2 regions of the Variovorax sp. GW531-E2 genome follow, and region 1 is predicted to be linked to the other one. Evidence: riboswitches for the same ligand, from Rfam matches in the RefSeq annotation. Region 1 holds a riboswitch; the other holds the start of a gene.
What was found. Region 1 has a riboswitch for cobalamin ahead of AC07XP_RS01170 (TonB-dependent receptor). Riboswitches for the same ligand answer to the same signal wherever they lie in the genome.
Positions count from the first base shown of each region.

Region 2: it holds a riboswitch for cobalamin, as region 1 does, so the genes downstream of both, AC07XP_RS11030 (TonB-dependent receptor domain-containing protein) here and AC07XP_RS01170 (TonB-dependent receptor) in region 1, are expected to answer to the same signal.

Region 1 is NZ_JBWKXQ010000001.1:286,492-294,209, reverse strand. Features, by position in the region: gene AC07XP_RS01175 (PepSY domain-containing protein) at 1-516, opposite strand, end outside; gene AC07XP_RS01170 (TonB-dependent receptor) at 527-2,551, opposite strand; cobalamin riboswitch at 2,842-3,124, opposite strand; gene AC07XP_RS01165 (hypothetical protein) at 3,206-3,427, opposite strand; gene AC07XP_RS01160 (hypothetical protein) at 3,577-3,984, shown strand; gene AC07XP_RS01155 (EI24 domain-containing protein) at 3,954-4,832, opposite strand; gene AC07XP_RS01150 (cation:proton antiporter domain-containing protein) at 4,938-6,641, opposite strand; gene katG (catalase/peroxidase HPI) at 6,825-7,718, shown strand, end outside.
Region 2 is NZ_JBWKXQ010000013.1:99,859-107,576, reverse strand. Features, by position in the region: gene AC07XP_RS11035 (cobyrinic acid a,c-diamide synthase CobB) at 1-671, opposite strand, end outside; gene AC07XP_RS11030 (TonB-dependent receptor domain-containing protein) at 656-2,608, opposite strand; cobalamin riboswitch at 2,681-2,920, opposite strand; gene AC07XP_RS11025 (hypothetical protein) at 3,054-3,281, shown strand; gene AC07XP_RS11020 (cell division protein ZapA) at 3,278-3,613, shown strand; gene AC07XP_RS11015 (sulfite exporter TauE/SafE family protein) at 3,906-4,733, shown strand; gene AC07XP_RS11010 (universal stress protein) at 4,807-5,232, shown strand; gene AC07XP_RS11005 (AraC-like ligand-binding domain-containing protein) at 5,278-6,243, opposite strand; gene AC07XP_RS11000 (carbon-nitrogen hydrolase family protein) at 6,423-7,427, shown strand; gene AC07XP_RS10995 (phenylacetaldoxime dehydratase family protein) at 7,448-7,718, shown strand, end outside.

The DNA.
Region 1 (7,718 bases):
GACTTCGATGCGGTGCAGCGGGCGCAGCGGGTTCAGGCCCTGCGGCACGGTCCACTGGTCGCGCTCCAGCGTCTCGGCCCAGCGTGCGCCGGGCTGTGCGGCAAAGTCGCGGGCGATGGCCTCGGCCTGCGCCGCATCGACCGGTCCGAGCACACGGCCATCGCGCGCGGACACGGCATGCCGCCCGCCGCGCGCATCGACGATGCGCCACACGGGCTGCGCGTCGGCGCCAGCCTGCATCTCCAGCGCCATGCGCCGGGGCGGCTGCGTGCGCACCGCTTGCGGCAGCGCGTCGAGCGCGGCAGACGGCGCGACCACCGCCTGTTCGAAGCGCACCGGGGCGAGCCCCGCGAGCCGCTCTTCGTCCGTGAGGTTCGGGTACCCCACGTACATCATGACCACGCCCGAGACGAACCACATGACGAACAGCAGGCAGCCGCCGATGCCCAGCCATCGGTGCGTCCAGTACAGCGCCCGCCGCAGCGGGGGCCATGTACGTTGCCATGCGGTGCTCATGCGGCCATGCTCAGAAGGTCACGAACGCCGACAGCTCGAACGAGCGCGGACGGCCCAGCAGCCACTGGTTACCGCCGTTCGAGAACGAGACCGGGTACCTGCGGTCGGCCAGGTTGTAGGCGCGCAGCGCGAGCTTGAGCGACGGGTTCGCCTGCCAGCTCACGCCCGCGTCGGCCACGGTGTAGGAGCCGATGCGGCGCGTGTTGGCCGCATCGACCTGCCGCGCGCCGACGTGGCGCACGCCCAACTCGGCCTCCCACTGCGGCAGGAAGCGCCAGTGCAGCCACAGGTTGGCCGCCACCTGGGGCACGCCGGCCGGCGTGTTGCCCGCGCGCGAGACCAGCGACTTGCCGACCGCCTCGTTGAAGTCGTCGTAGCGCGCACGCAGCCGCGCGGCGTTGGCTTCGAGGCGCAGCGTGGAGGTCAGCGCGAGGTCGAGCGTGGCCTCGATGCCTTCGGACGACTGCTTGCCGATCTGCTGCACGACGGTCGGGTCGTTCGCGTCGCGCGACAGCAGCTTGGTCTTCTCGATGCGGTAGGCGGCCACGCTCCACGCGCCACGGCCCTCGGCCAGCTGGCGCTTGTAGCCCACCTCGACCTGCTTGCCGACGCTGAGCTCGAACGGCACCTGCGTGGTCGAGGTGCTGATGAGCCCGGTGAGCGGATCGGCTGCGCGCGCCACCTGCGCATAGAACGACTGCGCGGCGTCGGGCGCGTAGACCACGCCCAGGCGGCCCGTGGCGTACTCGAAGGTCTTGTCCAGGCGCGGGGCGCGGTTCTGCGGATCGGTGCGCACGATCTTCGCGTGGTCCCAGCGCAGGCTGCCGACCACCGACCAGTGCTCGTTGAAGGCCAGCTTATCTTCGGCGAAGAAGGCGTAGGTGCGGGTCTTGGTCTTGTAGCGCGGCAGGTAGGGAGTGGGCGAAGCGTAGGTGCCGGGGTTGAAGACGAAGGCATCGACCACCGAGCGCCCGCCGTAGGGCGTGTCGCTCGAATTCAGGAAGTCGATGCGGTTCACATCGAAGCCCACCAGCACCTGGTTCTTCAGGCCGAACAGCGCGTGCTTGAAGGTGGCGTCGGTGCGGTTGCCGATCTGTTCCTGGTCGTGGCCGATCTCCAGGTAGTCGCCGCGCGTCACGCGGTTCGTGGTGGCGCTGTAGGTGTAGGTTTCGCTGTCGCGCCAGTGGCGCTTGCTGTCCAGGCGATAGAGCTGGTTGCGCACGGTGACGGCGTCGTTGGGCGTCCACTGCGCATCGAGGCGGGTCCAGCGGTCGCGGTACTTGACCTCGGCGTCGTCGAGGTTGTAGTTCTGTTCGCGGTTCAGGCTGCTCACGCGGCCGTTGATGAGCGGCACGCCGAAGTAGCGCTGCGGCGTCTGGCGGCCCTCGTCGTGCGAGAGCGTGAACTGCAGCCGCGGCGACACATCGAGCCGCACCGCGCCGCCCACCGCCAGGCTCTCGGCCTCGCCGCGCCGCATGAAGCCGTCGGTCCTGCGGTGGCTGATGTCGAAGCGGTACGACAGCATGTCGTTGATCGCCCCGCCGCTGCCGAAGGCGACCTGGCGCGTGGCGTCGGAGCCCCCGCTCACGAGCGCCTCGTTGCGGATCGGGCCGCGCGTGGGCTTCTTGGGCACCACGTTGATCGCGCCGCCGATGGCGCCCTCGCCGAACATCACCGAGGCGGCGCCGCGCAGCACCTCGATGCGGTCGGTCGACCAGGTGTCGAACGGGAAGGTGACGGTGCCCGCGCCCACATACAGGCGCGTGCCGTCGTACAACTGCATCACCGAGCCGTGGCCGTTGAAGCCGCGCGCCGACAGCGACGAGCCGCCATTGCCCGGCGCGGGCGAGCCCGTGATGCCGGTGGCGCGGCTCGCGGCCTCGACCACCGACACGTCGCCGCGCGCGCGGATCGCGTCGCCGGTGAGCACCTCGATGCTGGCCGGCGTTTCGAGTGGCGTGAGGCCCAGGCGGCTGCCGGTCTGCGTGGGTTCGTCCAGGGCCAGCGGCGTGTGGCGGCTGGCTTCGACCTGCACGGGCGTGAGGCTGGGGCGACCGGTTGTGTCGCCCGATTGGGCCAGGGCGGGCCCGCAAGCGAGGCCAAGCCCCAGCGAAAGACCTGAAAGACCCGAAAGGCGCGCCCGTTGCAGGGGCGGGCCCGAGCGATCGCGCGGCGGCGATGCAATGCGATTCATCCGACTTCTCCTCCAGCCTGCGTCCCCGCAGGCTCCTGACCGATCGCGGACGCCAAGGGAGAAGAGACGAGGGGCGGTGCCGTTTCGCGCGAGGGAAAAGCGGCAGGCCCGGACACGCACTCCCGCAGCATCCGAAGGCGGTTGCGAAGGCCGGTATCCGGGCTCGCGGAGTGCGTCGGGGTGCAATGCATGCACCTCGGCGCCGAAGCCCTCGCCTTCCCACGCCGAAGCGCAGTGGCTGCCCCAGCGAAAGATCGCCGGGGCCTGAGGGTGTCGATGTCCGCTGACCGTTGCGGGGGCAGCGCAGGAATGGAAGGGTCGTTCGAAAAAACGACGCCTCGCACCTGCTTCCCGTTTAACCCCGCCGCCAATCCTGTGACTGGTCGTGCAGGGCACCTTCGAACCGTGGGGTGTTGGACGACACCGGTGTGAACCAATGTTTCCAACCGCCGGGATTATAGGGAGCGCCCTGCGGCGGCGCCCTTGCGGGCCCCGTCAGACGGGTTTGCCGTCGGGCCCGAACAGCCGCCGCAGCACCGCCACGCCGGCCACCAGCGCGTTCGAATACGTGGCGTAGGGCTCGTGGGCGGCTTCGAGCGGCACGTACACATGGGTGGAGTCGCCGGGCGAGCCGTCCACGGCCTCCATCAGCACCCAGTAGAACTCCCCTTCTTCCAGTTCGTGGACGGTGAGTGCGATGTCTCTCGGCGAAGGCATGACGGTCAGAAATGAAACAGGGAATGAACCCGCCTTTGAACGGGCAAGGGGCTGGCGCGGTTGTCAGTACTAGGGCTTCTCCTACAGTGCATGGACGCCGCGCGGCCTAATGTTAGGGGTGGGGAGTTGCATCAGAACAAGGAGTCAGCATGAAACATTTCACGCTTGAACCCAACATGCGCGCCGCCTTCGGTGGCGCGTTCTACCCGACCGGTTACTCCCTGGTGATGTTTCCGAGCGTCGAAGACGCCAGCCGCATCGGCCACGGGCTGATCGCGAAAGGCATCGTGAGCGGCGACGAGGTCTACCTGATACCGGCCGAAACCGTCCTGGCGGAAATCGCGCCGACCGTGCATGCCTCGCACAGCCCCCTGCCCTCCGCCGGCACCGACGGCGACACGGTGCGCGCCTTCATCCAGCTGGCCCACGAAGGCCACACGGGCCTGCTGATCCGCACCAAGGACGGCGCCATCGCCGAGCGCGTGATGGAACTGGTGCGTACCGTGCCCTACTCGATCGCCGAGCGTTATCGCACGCTGGTGATCGAGGACCTTTGAGCGCTGGCCGAAGCGTCGGTCAAGGCGTCGGTGTCAGCCCGGCGCTGTGCCTCCATACCTCGGCAGCCGAGGTGGCAGGTGCCTGCGCCCAGCAAGGCGGGCAGCAGTAGATTCACCACCGGCACGAGCGCCAGCAGCAGGATCAGAACGCCGAACGCCACCATCGCACCGCGCTGGCGACGCACGACCTGCATGCGCTCCTCGCCGTTCGCGATGCCGGCGAGCGCGGGCGCCAGCAGGAAGCGCACGTTGAGGTAGGCGAGCAGCAGGAACAGCAGCACGCCGTTGATCACCGGCACCAGCAGGCACAGCAGCATCCCCAGGCTCGCGCCCAGCCAGGGCCCCAGCCATCCGCGCACGCCGACCAGCAAGCCCGAGGACTCGGGCCGTGACTGCAGCAGCGCCGGGTAACGCGCCTGCACGCGCTCGCGCACCGGGCCCAACACCACCCAGCGCAACGCCAGCCGGATGGTGGCGACGATGACGCCGACGTACATCACCACCAGCACCACGACCGTGAGCAGCGCCGCATAGAGCAGCAACATCGCCAGCGCAGGGGCGATGCCCGCCATGCCCGCGATGCTCCCCCCACTGCCTCCCGTGCCGGGCAGCAGGCCGAGCACCGCCCCGCCCATCACGATGAAGACCGACACCACCCCGGCCGCCATGCCGATCGGCTGAAAGTGACGGTAGAGCACCCAGCTCCACACCGTGAAGACCAGCAGGCACAGGCCCGCGGAACGCAGCGCGATGCCGGGGCGCAGGCTGGAGCGGAAGGCCAGCGCGAGGCAGACCAGGGACTCGCGCACCGCGCCGAGCAACGAATGCCATCGGGCTTTCAGTGACATGGGATCAGAAAAAGGAGAAATCGATGAAATATGCGGGCGCACGCCTTGGCCGAGGAACGGGCTCCTCGGCCGACGCGCGCTGCAACAGGAGGAATCGACCGGCCCTCAGGCCGGCACTGCCATCGCGGCGGCGCGCTGCACCACATCGCGGGCCATCGCCTGGGCGAGTTCCTGTTCGCCCAGGAACACCTTCGCGTCGGTTTCGGCGGCCAGCAGGCGGGCTTCCTGCTCGTTGTGGCTGCGCACCACGGTCTGGATGGTGGGGTTCAGCGTGCGCGCGGTTTCGATCATCTGGCGCACGTTCATGGCGTCGGGCGTGGCCACCACGAGCACGCGGGCGCGCGCCACGTGCGCCTGGATCAGCACCGCCGGATCGGCCGCGTCGCCCCACACGGCCGGGATTCCGGCCTCGCGCAGCTTCTCGACCAGCTCGCGGTTCTGCTCGGCCACCACGTAGGGGATGTCGTTGGTCTCGAGCTCGGCGGCGATGCGCCGGCCCACCCGGCCGTAGCCGACCAGCACCACCTGGCGCGACAGGTACTTGGCCTCGGTGGTCATCGGCAGCTCGGCCAGCGGGTCGCTGCGCGCGTCCAGCTCGCGCGCAAATTTCGAATGCGCGTGCAGCCATTTCTGCAGCGGCGCGATGAGGCTGAACCACAGCGGGTTGGTGGCGATGGAGATCAGCGCGCCCGCCAGCACCAGGCTCTGCCCTTCCACCGGCAGCAGGCCGAGCGACACGCCCAGCCCGGCCAGGATGAACGAGAACTCGCCGATCTGCGCCAGGCTCGCGCTCACGGTGAGCGCGGTGGCCAGCGGGTAGCGGAACACCAGCACCAGCGCGCAGGCCGCGAGCGACTTGCCCAGCACGATCACCAGCACCACAGCCAGCACCTGCAGCGGGCGCTCCAGCAGCACCGAGGGGTCGAACAGCATGCCGACCGACACGAAGAACAGCACGGCAAACGCATCGCGCAGCGGCAGCGACTCCTGCGCCGCGCGGTGGCTGAACTGCGACTCGCGCATGACCATGCCGGCGAAGAAGGCGCCCAGCGCGAACGACACGCCGAACAGCGCAGCCGAGGCGAAGGCGATGCTCACGGCCGCCGCCACCACGCACAGCGTGAACAGCTCGCGCGAGCCGGTGCGCGTGACCTGCCAGAGAATCCACGGGAACACGCGCCGCCCCACCACCAGCATCAGCACCACGAAGCCGCCGACCTGCAGCAAGGTGAGGCCCAGCGTCTGCCAGACGGGGTCGCCGCTGGTGTCGACCTTGGTGCTGCCCAGCGCACCCGCCAGCGGCGGCAGCAGCACGAGCACCAGCACCATCGCGAGGTCTTCAACCACCAGCCAGCCCACCGCGATGCGGCCGGTGAAGGAATCGAGGATGCCCAGGCTCTCGAGCGCGCGCAGCAGCACCACAGTGCTCGCCACCGACAGCGCCAGCCCGAACACCAGCGCCGTGCCCCAGCTCCAGCCCCACCACATGGCCAGCCCGCCGCCGAGCAGCGTGGCGACCGCGATCTGCGCGATGGCGCCGGGCAGCGCGATCTTGCGCACCGCAAGCAGGTCGGCCAGCGAAAAATGCAGGCCCACGCCGAACATCAGCAGCATCACGCCGATCTCGGCCAGTTGTGCGGCAATGCCCGCGTCGGCCACGAAGCCCGGCGTGAACGGGCCGATGATCACGCCCGCCAGGAGGTACCCCACCAGCGCCGGCAATCGCAGCCGCGCCGCGAGAAAGCCGAACACCAGCGCCAACCCCAGGCCGGCGGCAATCGTATTGATGAGGGAGACGCTGTGGGGCATCGGTCCATTTTGCAGGAACGGCCCCCAACCTTTGAAGCCCGCAGGCTTCTACGGGCCTGCGTCTACACCCCTACGGAAGCGACGCGAACTATCGTAGGCATAAAGCACTTCTATTCGCATCGACACCTTTCTCATCCAGAATTTGAGCGGTCCCCCCGTCCCCCCAACAACAGGAGCCTCCCCATGAGCAACGAGAAAACCGAAGCGAAGTGCCCGTTCAGCCAGGCCACCGGCGCCGGCACCACGAACCGCGACTGGTGGCCCGAGCAGCTGCGCCTGGACCTGCTGCACCAGCACTCCTCCAAATCCGATCCCCTGGGCGCCGGTTTCGACTACGCCAAGGCCTTCCAGAGCCTCGACCTGGCCGCGGTGAAGAAAGACCTCGCCGCGCTGATGACCGACTCGCAGGACTGGTGGCCCGCCGACTTCGGTCACTACGGCCCGCTCTTCATCCGCATGGCCTGGCACAGCGCCGGCACCTACCGCATCGGCGACGGCCGCGGCGGCGCCGGCCGCGGGCAGCAGCGCTTCGCGCCGCTCAACAGCTGGCCCGACAACGTGAGCCTGGACAAGGCGCGCCGCCTGCTGTGGCCGATCAAGCAGAAGTACGGCCAGAAGATTTCCTGGGCCGACCTGCTGATCCTCACCGGCAACGTCGCGCTCGAGACCATGGGCTTCAAGACCTTCGGCTTCGGCGGTGGCCGCCCCGACGTGTGGGAGCCCGACCAGGACGTGTACTGGGGCCGCGAGAAGACCTGGCTGGGCGGCGACGTGCGCTACGCACAGGGCTCGCCCGGCGTCGAGAAAGACCGCGGCGTGCTCGTGAAGGACGACGACAGCAAGGTGCCGCACAGCCGCAACCTCGAGAACCCGCTGGGCGCCGTGCAGATGGGCCTGATCTACGTGAACCCCGAAGGCCCGGACGGCAACCCCGACCCGATCGCCGCGGCCCACGACATCCGCGACACCTTCGCCCGCATGGCCATGAACGACGAGGAAACCGTGGCGCTCATCGCCGGCGGCCACACCTTCGGCAAGACGCACGGCGCGGGGCCGGCCTCGAACGTCGGCAAGGAA
Region 2 (7,718 bases), on a different contig from region 1:
GTGGCGGCCAGCACGTCGGCCGCGGCATCGAGCCGCACCATCGCATCGCCGAGTTCGGCGGCGCCGACCAGCCCCAGGTGGCGTTCGGGCAGCGCGAAATCGGCGCTGCGCGGCAAGGCGCCGAGCCAGTCGCCGGGCTCGCGCAAGGCGTCTTTCAGCATGTCGGCATGGCGCTCGCTGGCCACGCGGTTGGCGAGCACGCCGGCCCAGGGCAGGCCCGGTCGGAAGTTCTGCAGGCCGTAGGCCAGCGCGCCGAAGGTGCCGGTCATGGCCTGGGCGTCGATCACGGCCAGCACCGGCAGGCCAAGGCGCTCGGCCAGTTCGGCCGCGCTGGGCGTACCGTCGAACAGGCCCATCACGCCTTCGACGATCACCAGGTCGGCCTCGCTCGCTGCGGCATGCAGGCGCGCGCGGCAGTCGGCTTCGCCGGTCATCCACAGGTCGAGCGAATGCACCGGCGCGCCGGTGGCCAGCGCGAGCCAGTGGGGATCGAGAAAGTCGGGACCGCACTTGAAGGCCCGCACGCGGCGGCCCTGGCGCACGTGCAGCCGCGCGAGCGCGGCCGCGACCGTGGTCTTGCCCTGCCCCGAGGCCGGCGCGGCCACGAGCACCGCAGCGCAGGTGACGGCTGCGCCGGGCAAAGGGCGGCGGGTGTTTACTGCGGAGTCCACTTGAGTCCGACGTACGCGGTGCGGCCCCCGGTGGCGTAGAGCCGTGCGAACTGGTAGTCCTTGTCGCCCACATTGTCCACGCGCGCCACCAGGTTCAGGTCGCGCGTGATCTGCGTGCTGGCCGACAGGTTGAGCAGCGTGTAGCCGCCGAGCTTGACGGTGTTGGCCGCGTCGTCGTAGCGCTTGCCCGAGCTTTGGAGCTCGGCGCCCAGCGTCCAGCCGGCGATGCGCCAGTCGGCGCCCAGCGTGCCGTGGGCCCGCGCGCGGCGTGCCAGCAGGTGGTCGGTGGCGAGGTCGCGCGGGTCCTGGTAGTCGAGCGAGGCGCGCAGCGTGACGTCGCCGATGCGGTGGCCGCCCGTGAGCGTCACGCCCTGGTAGCGTGCGCGCGCCGTGCTGGCGTAGCAGCCGAACGACGACTGGCAGCCCTTGGCGCTGCCGTCGAACACGATCAGGTTCTGCACGCGGTTGCGGTACAGCACGATGCCGGCCTGCGTGGCGCCGGCCGTGTACTGCAGGCCCAGTTCGACGTTGCGGCTCGATTCGGGCTGCAGGCTCGCCAGGCCGTACTCGCTGAAGCGCTGGTACAGCGTGGGCGCGCGGAACGCGGTGCCGGCCGACACGGTGGCGCGCAGGCTCGGCGTGATCGCGTAGCCGTAGGCGGCGCTGCCGGTGGTCTTGCCGCCGAACTCGCTGTCGTCGTCGTGGCGCACGTGCAGCTGCAGCGAGTGCGGGCCCTTCACGTAGCCGTAGCCCAATGCGGCGGCGTTCTGCGAGCGGTCGCGCGAGAACAGCTTGGCCGAGGTGGTCGGCGCGTTTTCGAGCGCGTCCTCGCGGCGCTCGAGCGTGGCGGTCACCAGGTGCGCGCCGAAGCGGAATTCGTTCTGGAACAGGTAGCCGCGCAGGCGGGTCTCGGTGCGATAGAACGAGGGCTGGGTCTTGTAGACGGTCTGCGAATCGGTCACCTGCAGGCGGGTGCTGTAGATGTCGTTCCACTTGGCCGACCAGGTCAGGCCGGCGGTGCGCAGTTCGTTGGTCGACACGTCGTTGCGGAAGGTGATCGGCGGCCTGGTGCGAAAGCTCACCGACGGGTCGTAGGCCGCCTCGGTGTTGCTGGTGAGCAAGGTGGCGTCGATGCGCTGGTCGGGCGTGATCTGGAAACCCAGCTTCAGGTTGCCCGAGGTGCTGCGGTAGCCATCGCGGTCGGGGTTGGTGAAGCCGTCCTTCGAGGGCGTGCGCTTGGCGATCGGCTGGATGTTGAAGCCCTTGCTTTCCTCGTGCGCCACGCCGAACGAGTAGTCGAGCAGGCCCGACTTGCCGCTCACGCCGCCTTCGATCCGGCGCAGGCCGTGGCTGCCGAAGCCGATGCCGGCGTAGGGCGACACGCCCTCCTCGCCGCGCTTGGTGAAGAGCTGGATCACGCCGCCCACGGCGTCCGAGCCGTACACCGCGGCGGCCGGGCCGCGCAGCACTTCGATGCGGTCGATCTGCGCGAGCGGAATGCCTTCCCAACCGGCGCCGCCGGTCGATTGCGAATCGATGCGCACGCCATCGAGGTAGACCGCAGTGAAGCGCGATTCGGCGCCGCGGATGAACACGCTGGTGGCGTTGCCCACGCCGCCGCTGCGCGAGATCTCCATGCCCGGCAGGCGCGCCAGCACGTCGGCCACGCCGGTGGCGCCGCTGCGTTCGATGGTCTTGCGGTCGACGATGGAGACATCGCCCACCAGGTCCGACAGCGCCTGCGGCGTGCGGTTGGCGGTGACGACGGTCTCGTCGAGCGTGCCAGGTGCTGCCGCTGCAACTTGCGCCTGCGCGGCCAGCGGCACCAGGGCCAGGCCGCCGAAGGCCGAGGCCAGGGCGATCGTCAGCGGCAGGCACGCGGGACGGTTGCGGCGCACGCTGGCGCGGCCGCTGAAGAGGGAAACACAGGAAATCATGGGGTGAACCGAACGAACTTCTATGCCCTGGCCGGCTTCCCCGCCGGCGCCATGGGCGTCATGGCTGCCGATGCGGCAGCCGCCTTGTTGGCCGGTATCCGGGCTGGCAGATCGACCCTTTGCCGCCTTCCCAGGCACCTGTTTCAGGGCGCCCAGTGGCTGGATGGAAAGGGGTGACGCGTTGCGGCGTCGTCTGCTTGACCGTTGCGGGGGCAGCGCAGGCGGCTTCGGCCCCGGGGGGCGTCCACTCCTGCTTCCCGTTGAACTGCGCCGTGCGAACCACGCCGCGAGCACCAACGGGCGAGATTTTAGGCCCACGGGGCGGACGCACCACACCGGGTTTGATCGCAGGCGGCGCAGGCCCCAGAATCTCGGCCACGTCCGGTGCGCGCCCCGCGCGGTGCGCCGGATGTTCCGAATTCCCGGGAAACTACAATCGCCAACCATGCCCGCCTCCAGCCCCATCGACCAGATCGCCGAGCGTGTGGAACGCCTGCTCGTGCGTCACGAAGAGGTGCAGCGCACCAACGCGCTGCTGCAGGAACAGGTCGATGCGCTCACGCGTGAACGCGACGGCCTGAAGTCGCGGCTCGCCGCGGCCCGCACCCGCCTCGATGCCCTGCTCGAACGGCTGCCGGCCGAACCCCCTTCCGAAGATTCCCATCACGCATGAAGCAGATTGAAGTACAGATCATGGGCCAGAGCTATTTGCTCGGCTGTCCCGACGGCGGCGAAGCGCAACTGCGCGAGGCCGTCGACCGCGTGGACGCGGCCATGTGCAAGATCCGCGACGCAGGCAAGGTGAAGGCACGCGACCGCATCGCCGTGCTCGCCTCGCTGAACCTGGCTTTCGATCTCGCGGCCCAGCAGGCCGCTGCTGCCGCCGCACCGGCCCCCGTCGCGGCCAGCAGCACGGAAGAAACCGCCACCGACACCGACCCGAAGGCCGCCCAGCTCATTCAGAGACTCGATCAGGCCCTGGCAGGCGATGGACATTTGCTCTGAGGGCACGCGGCCCGGCACATCCGGGGCGTAAAATCCGTTTTGTCTGCAGACGTGTCGGGCTTAATATTTCCTTGTTCCAATGCTCTCCGGAGCCGGGCTTGGTACATCGCTTGACGGGCGTGATCATCTCGCGTCAGATGAACCCGAAGTCCTGCTGCCCTCGCCCACCTGAACCCTGGTTCAGGATGCGGGTCCGGCACACCATCTGCAGACACCTTTTCCCGCCACGGCCCCCTGCTTCACCGCACGGGGCCGTTGCTTTTTCAGCCGCTCGTTCTTTCCCCATCCTCCCGTGAACCTCGCTGCCCTGCTCGACCCGCTCCTGATCGCCGAACTCGCCGCGCTCGGCCTGGGCACCGGTTTCCTCGCCGGCCTGCTGGGCATCGGCGGCGGCATGCTGATGGTGCCGTTCATCACGATCATCATGGGCCAGCGCGGCGTGCCGGCCGACCTGGCGGTGAAGATGGCGATCGCGACCTCGATGGCGACGATCATCTTCACGTCGGTGTCCAGCGTGCGCGCGCACCACAAGCGCGGCGCGGTGCGCTGGGACATCGTGCAGCGCCTGGCCCCCGGCATCGTCATCGGCAGCCTTGCGGGCAGCCTGGGCGTGTTCGCGCTGCTCAAGGGCACGGCGCTGGCCATCTTCTTCGCGCTGTTCGTGGGCTTCTCGGCCACGCAGATGTTCCTCGACAAGAAGCCCAAGCCCACGCGCCAGATGCCCGGCACCGGCGGCCAGCTCGCGGCGGGCGGCACCATCGGCTTCATCTCGGGCCTGGTGGGCGCGGGCGGCGGCTTCATCAGCGTGCCGTTCATGACGTGGTGCAACGTGGCGATCCACAACGCGGTGGCGACCAGTGCGGCGCTGGGCTTTCCCATTGCGGTGGCCAACGTGCTGGGCTATGTGCTCAGCGGGCAGTCGGTGCAGGGCCTGCCGGCCGGCGCCTTCGGCTACATCTGGCTGCCCGCGCTCGTGGTGATCGCGGCCTGCAGCGTGTTCACCGCGCCGCTGGGCGCCAGGGCCGCGCACAGCCTGCCGGTGAAGAAGCTCAAGCGCGTGTTCGCGAGCATCCTCTACCTGCTGGCCGCCTACATGCTCTGGAAGGGCCTGCGGGGCTGAGGCATATCAAACACCCCGTGGCTTTCCTGTGCCATCCTATGCGGCACTTGTTCACAGTCGTAGAAGGAAAGCCATGAAAATCCTCATTGCAGTCGACGGCAGCGCCTACACGCAAAAGGCCCTCAATTACCTGCTCGCCAACCGCACCATGTTCGTGGACGGCCATGAGCTGGTGGTGGTCAATGTCTGCACCGGCATCTCCGGCCACGTGGCGCGCCACCTGAGCAAGGAAATCGTCACCGAGTACTACGCCGAGGAAAACGCCAAGGTGCTCGACCCGGTGAAGGCCTGGTTCGCCGAGAAAGGCGTGGCCAACTTCACCGCCGACGCGCGCCACGGCCACGCGGCCGAGGAAATCCTCAAGTCGGCCACCGAATCGAAGGCCGAGCTGATCGTGCTGGGCACGCACGGCCACGGCATCCTGGGCCGCGCGCTGATGGGCTCGGTCGCGACCAAGGTCGTGGCCGAAACCGACATCTCGGTGCTGCTGGTTCAGTAAGCAGCCCCGGTCACCCCGGCGACGGCCGCTGCGCCGGGGCCGCGGTCATTGCGGCGAGCGCTGCTGCCGCCATTCGCGCGGCGAACATCCGAAGCGCTCGCGAAACGCGCGGCTGAAATGCGCCGCGTCGTTGAACCCCCTCCCGTACGCGATCTCCCCCACGGGCCGCCCTGCCAAGCGCGGCTCCAGCAGGTCGCGGCTGCATGCGTCGAGTCGGCGCTCCCAGATGTACTGCGAGGGCGTCAGCGGCTCGCTCTTGAACACGCGGTGGATGTGGCTCACCGACATGCCCAGCTGCGCCGCCAGCGTGCCCACCGACAGCGTCGGATCGGCCAGCTGCTCGTCGATGCGCTGCTTCACGCGCGCGAGGTGGTACGCCGTGAGCTTGCTGAGCGCCGGTGCGTGCGCCGCAGGCAACGTCTGCAGGCCGGCCACGAGGATGTTCTGCACGCCATGGGCCACCGCCAGCGCCGAGGCCGGCTGCAGCGCGTCGAAGTCCTCGCGCAGCGTGCGGATCATGCCCAGCAGCAGGTGCCCCGCGCCCTCGCGCCCCGACACGGTGGTGGCCGTGAGCGCCTCGGTGTCGCGCAGTTCGCTGCGCAGCCGCTCGCCAGGCAGCTTGAGCACGATCTGCTCGAAGGGCCGGTCGAACAGCAGCTGGTAAGGCCGCGTGCTGTCGTACAGCGCGAAGTCGCCGGCACCGAGCACGGCGTCGCGCCCGTCCTGGCGCACCACGCCCTGCCCGCGCGCCTGGATGCTCACGAGAAAACAGTCGTCGCTCGATGCCGCGATGTGGCCCGGCGTGCGCATCACCTTCTGCGCCCGCGAGGTCACGACCGACATGCCGAGGCCGGGTAGCGCGTGCTGGCGGATGCTGCCCTCGAAATCGCCGCCGTCGCCGGTGCGCACCGCGTCGCACTCGAGCTGCACGTAGACATTGCAGATCATGTCGGTCCAGTACGCGAGCCGCTGGTCGCGCGGGACGGCATCGGTGCTGAGCAAGGGGGTCATCGGGGTCCTCGGAAGGCCTTCGCAAGGCACATGCAACGCTGGAACAAGAACGCCGCCAATCCGGGTCAAGGCGTTCCGGCGGCGCGAATTTACGCTTCATGCAACCCGCATGCCACCGCGCAAACCCGGTGCGCACAGTGGGGATTTCGTTACGTTCATTGCCCCCTGGAGAACACCCCATGCCGACCACCGTCCACCCCAAGCTCCGCGTCGCCGCCGTGCAGGCCGCGCCTGTGTTCCTCGACCTCGACGCCACCATCGACAAGACCATCGACCTCATGGCGCAGGCCGCGAAACAGGGCGTGCAGCTCATCGCCTTTCCCGAGACCTGGGTGCCGGGCTACCCGTGGTGGGTCTGGCTCGATTCGCCGGCCTGGGGCATGCAGTTCGTGCAGCGCTACCACGACAACTCGCTGGTCATCGGCTCGCCCGAGTTCGAACGCCTGCAGGCGGCGGCACGCCAGCACAGGATCTGGCTCTCGCTCGGCTACAGCGAGAAAGCGGCGGGCAGCCTCTACATCGCGCAGGCGCTGATCGACGACCAGGGCCGCACCGTGCAGACACGCCGCAAGCTCAAGCCCACGCACGTGGAACGCACCGTGTTCGGCGAAGGCGACGGCGCCGACCTGCACGTGGTCGAGACGCCGCTGGGCAACATCGGCTCGCTGTGCTGCTGGGAACACCTGCAGCCGCTGAGCAAGTACGCGATGTACGCGCAGAACGAGCAGATCCACTGCGGTGCATGGCCGAGCTTTTCGCTCTACCGCGGCGCGGCCTACGCGCTGGGCCACGAGGTCAACAACGCCGCGAGCCAGGTGTATGCGGTCGAGGGCGGCTGCTTCGTCATCGCGCCCTGCGCCACGGTGTCGAAGGCGATGAGCGAGCTGATGTGCACCGACGACGGCAAGCGGCAGATGCTGGGCGTCGGCGGCGGGCATGCGCGCATCTACGGCCCGGACGGTTCGCCACTGGGCACGCCGCTGGCCGAAGACGCCGAAGGCCTGGTGATCGCCGACATCGACCTCGGCATGATCGCGCTCGCCAAGGCGGCGGCCGATCCGAGTGGCCACTATTCGCGGCCCGACGTCACGCAGCTGCTGCTGAACAAGACGCGGCGCACGCCCGTGGTGGTGCAGCTCACGCCGGAGCCCGAGGGCAGCGTGCCCGAGCCGGTCGTGGCCTGAGCCAACCACGGAGCCGCACCATGGAATCGGCCATCCCCGAGCACCTGCGCTGCCCGCGCACCCACGAGCGCCGCGTGGCAGACGACCACACCCCGCCCTACCCCGGCTGGTCGGCGCGCGCGCCCGCGGCGACGACCCAGGTCGTGATGGGCTACTTCGGCGTGCAGTCGCGCGGCCCGGCGATGCAGGGCCGGGCCTGCGCCGCGCTCCTGAAGATCGCCCGCGACTTCGCCTTGCCCGACGGCCCCGGTCACCACGACCTGGCCCATTGCGTCGACGCCGACGGCTGCG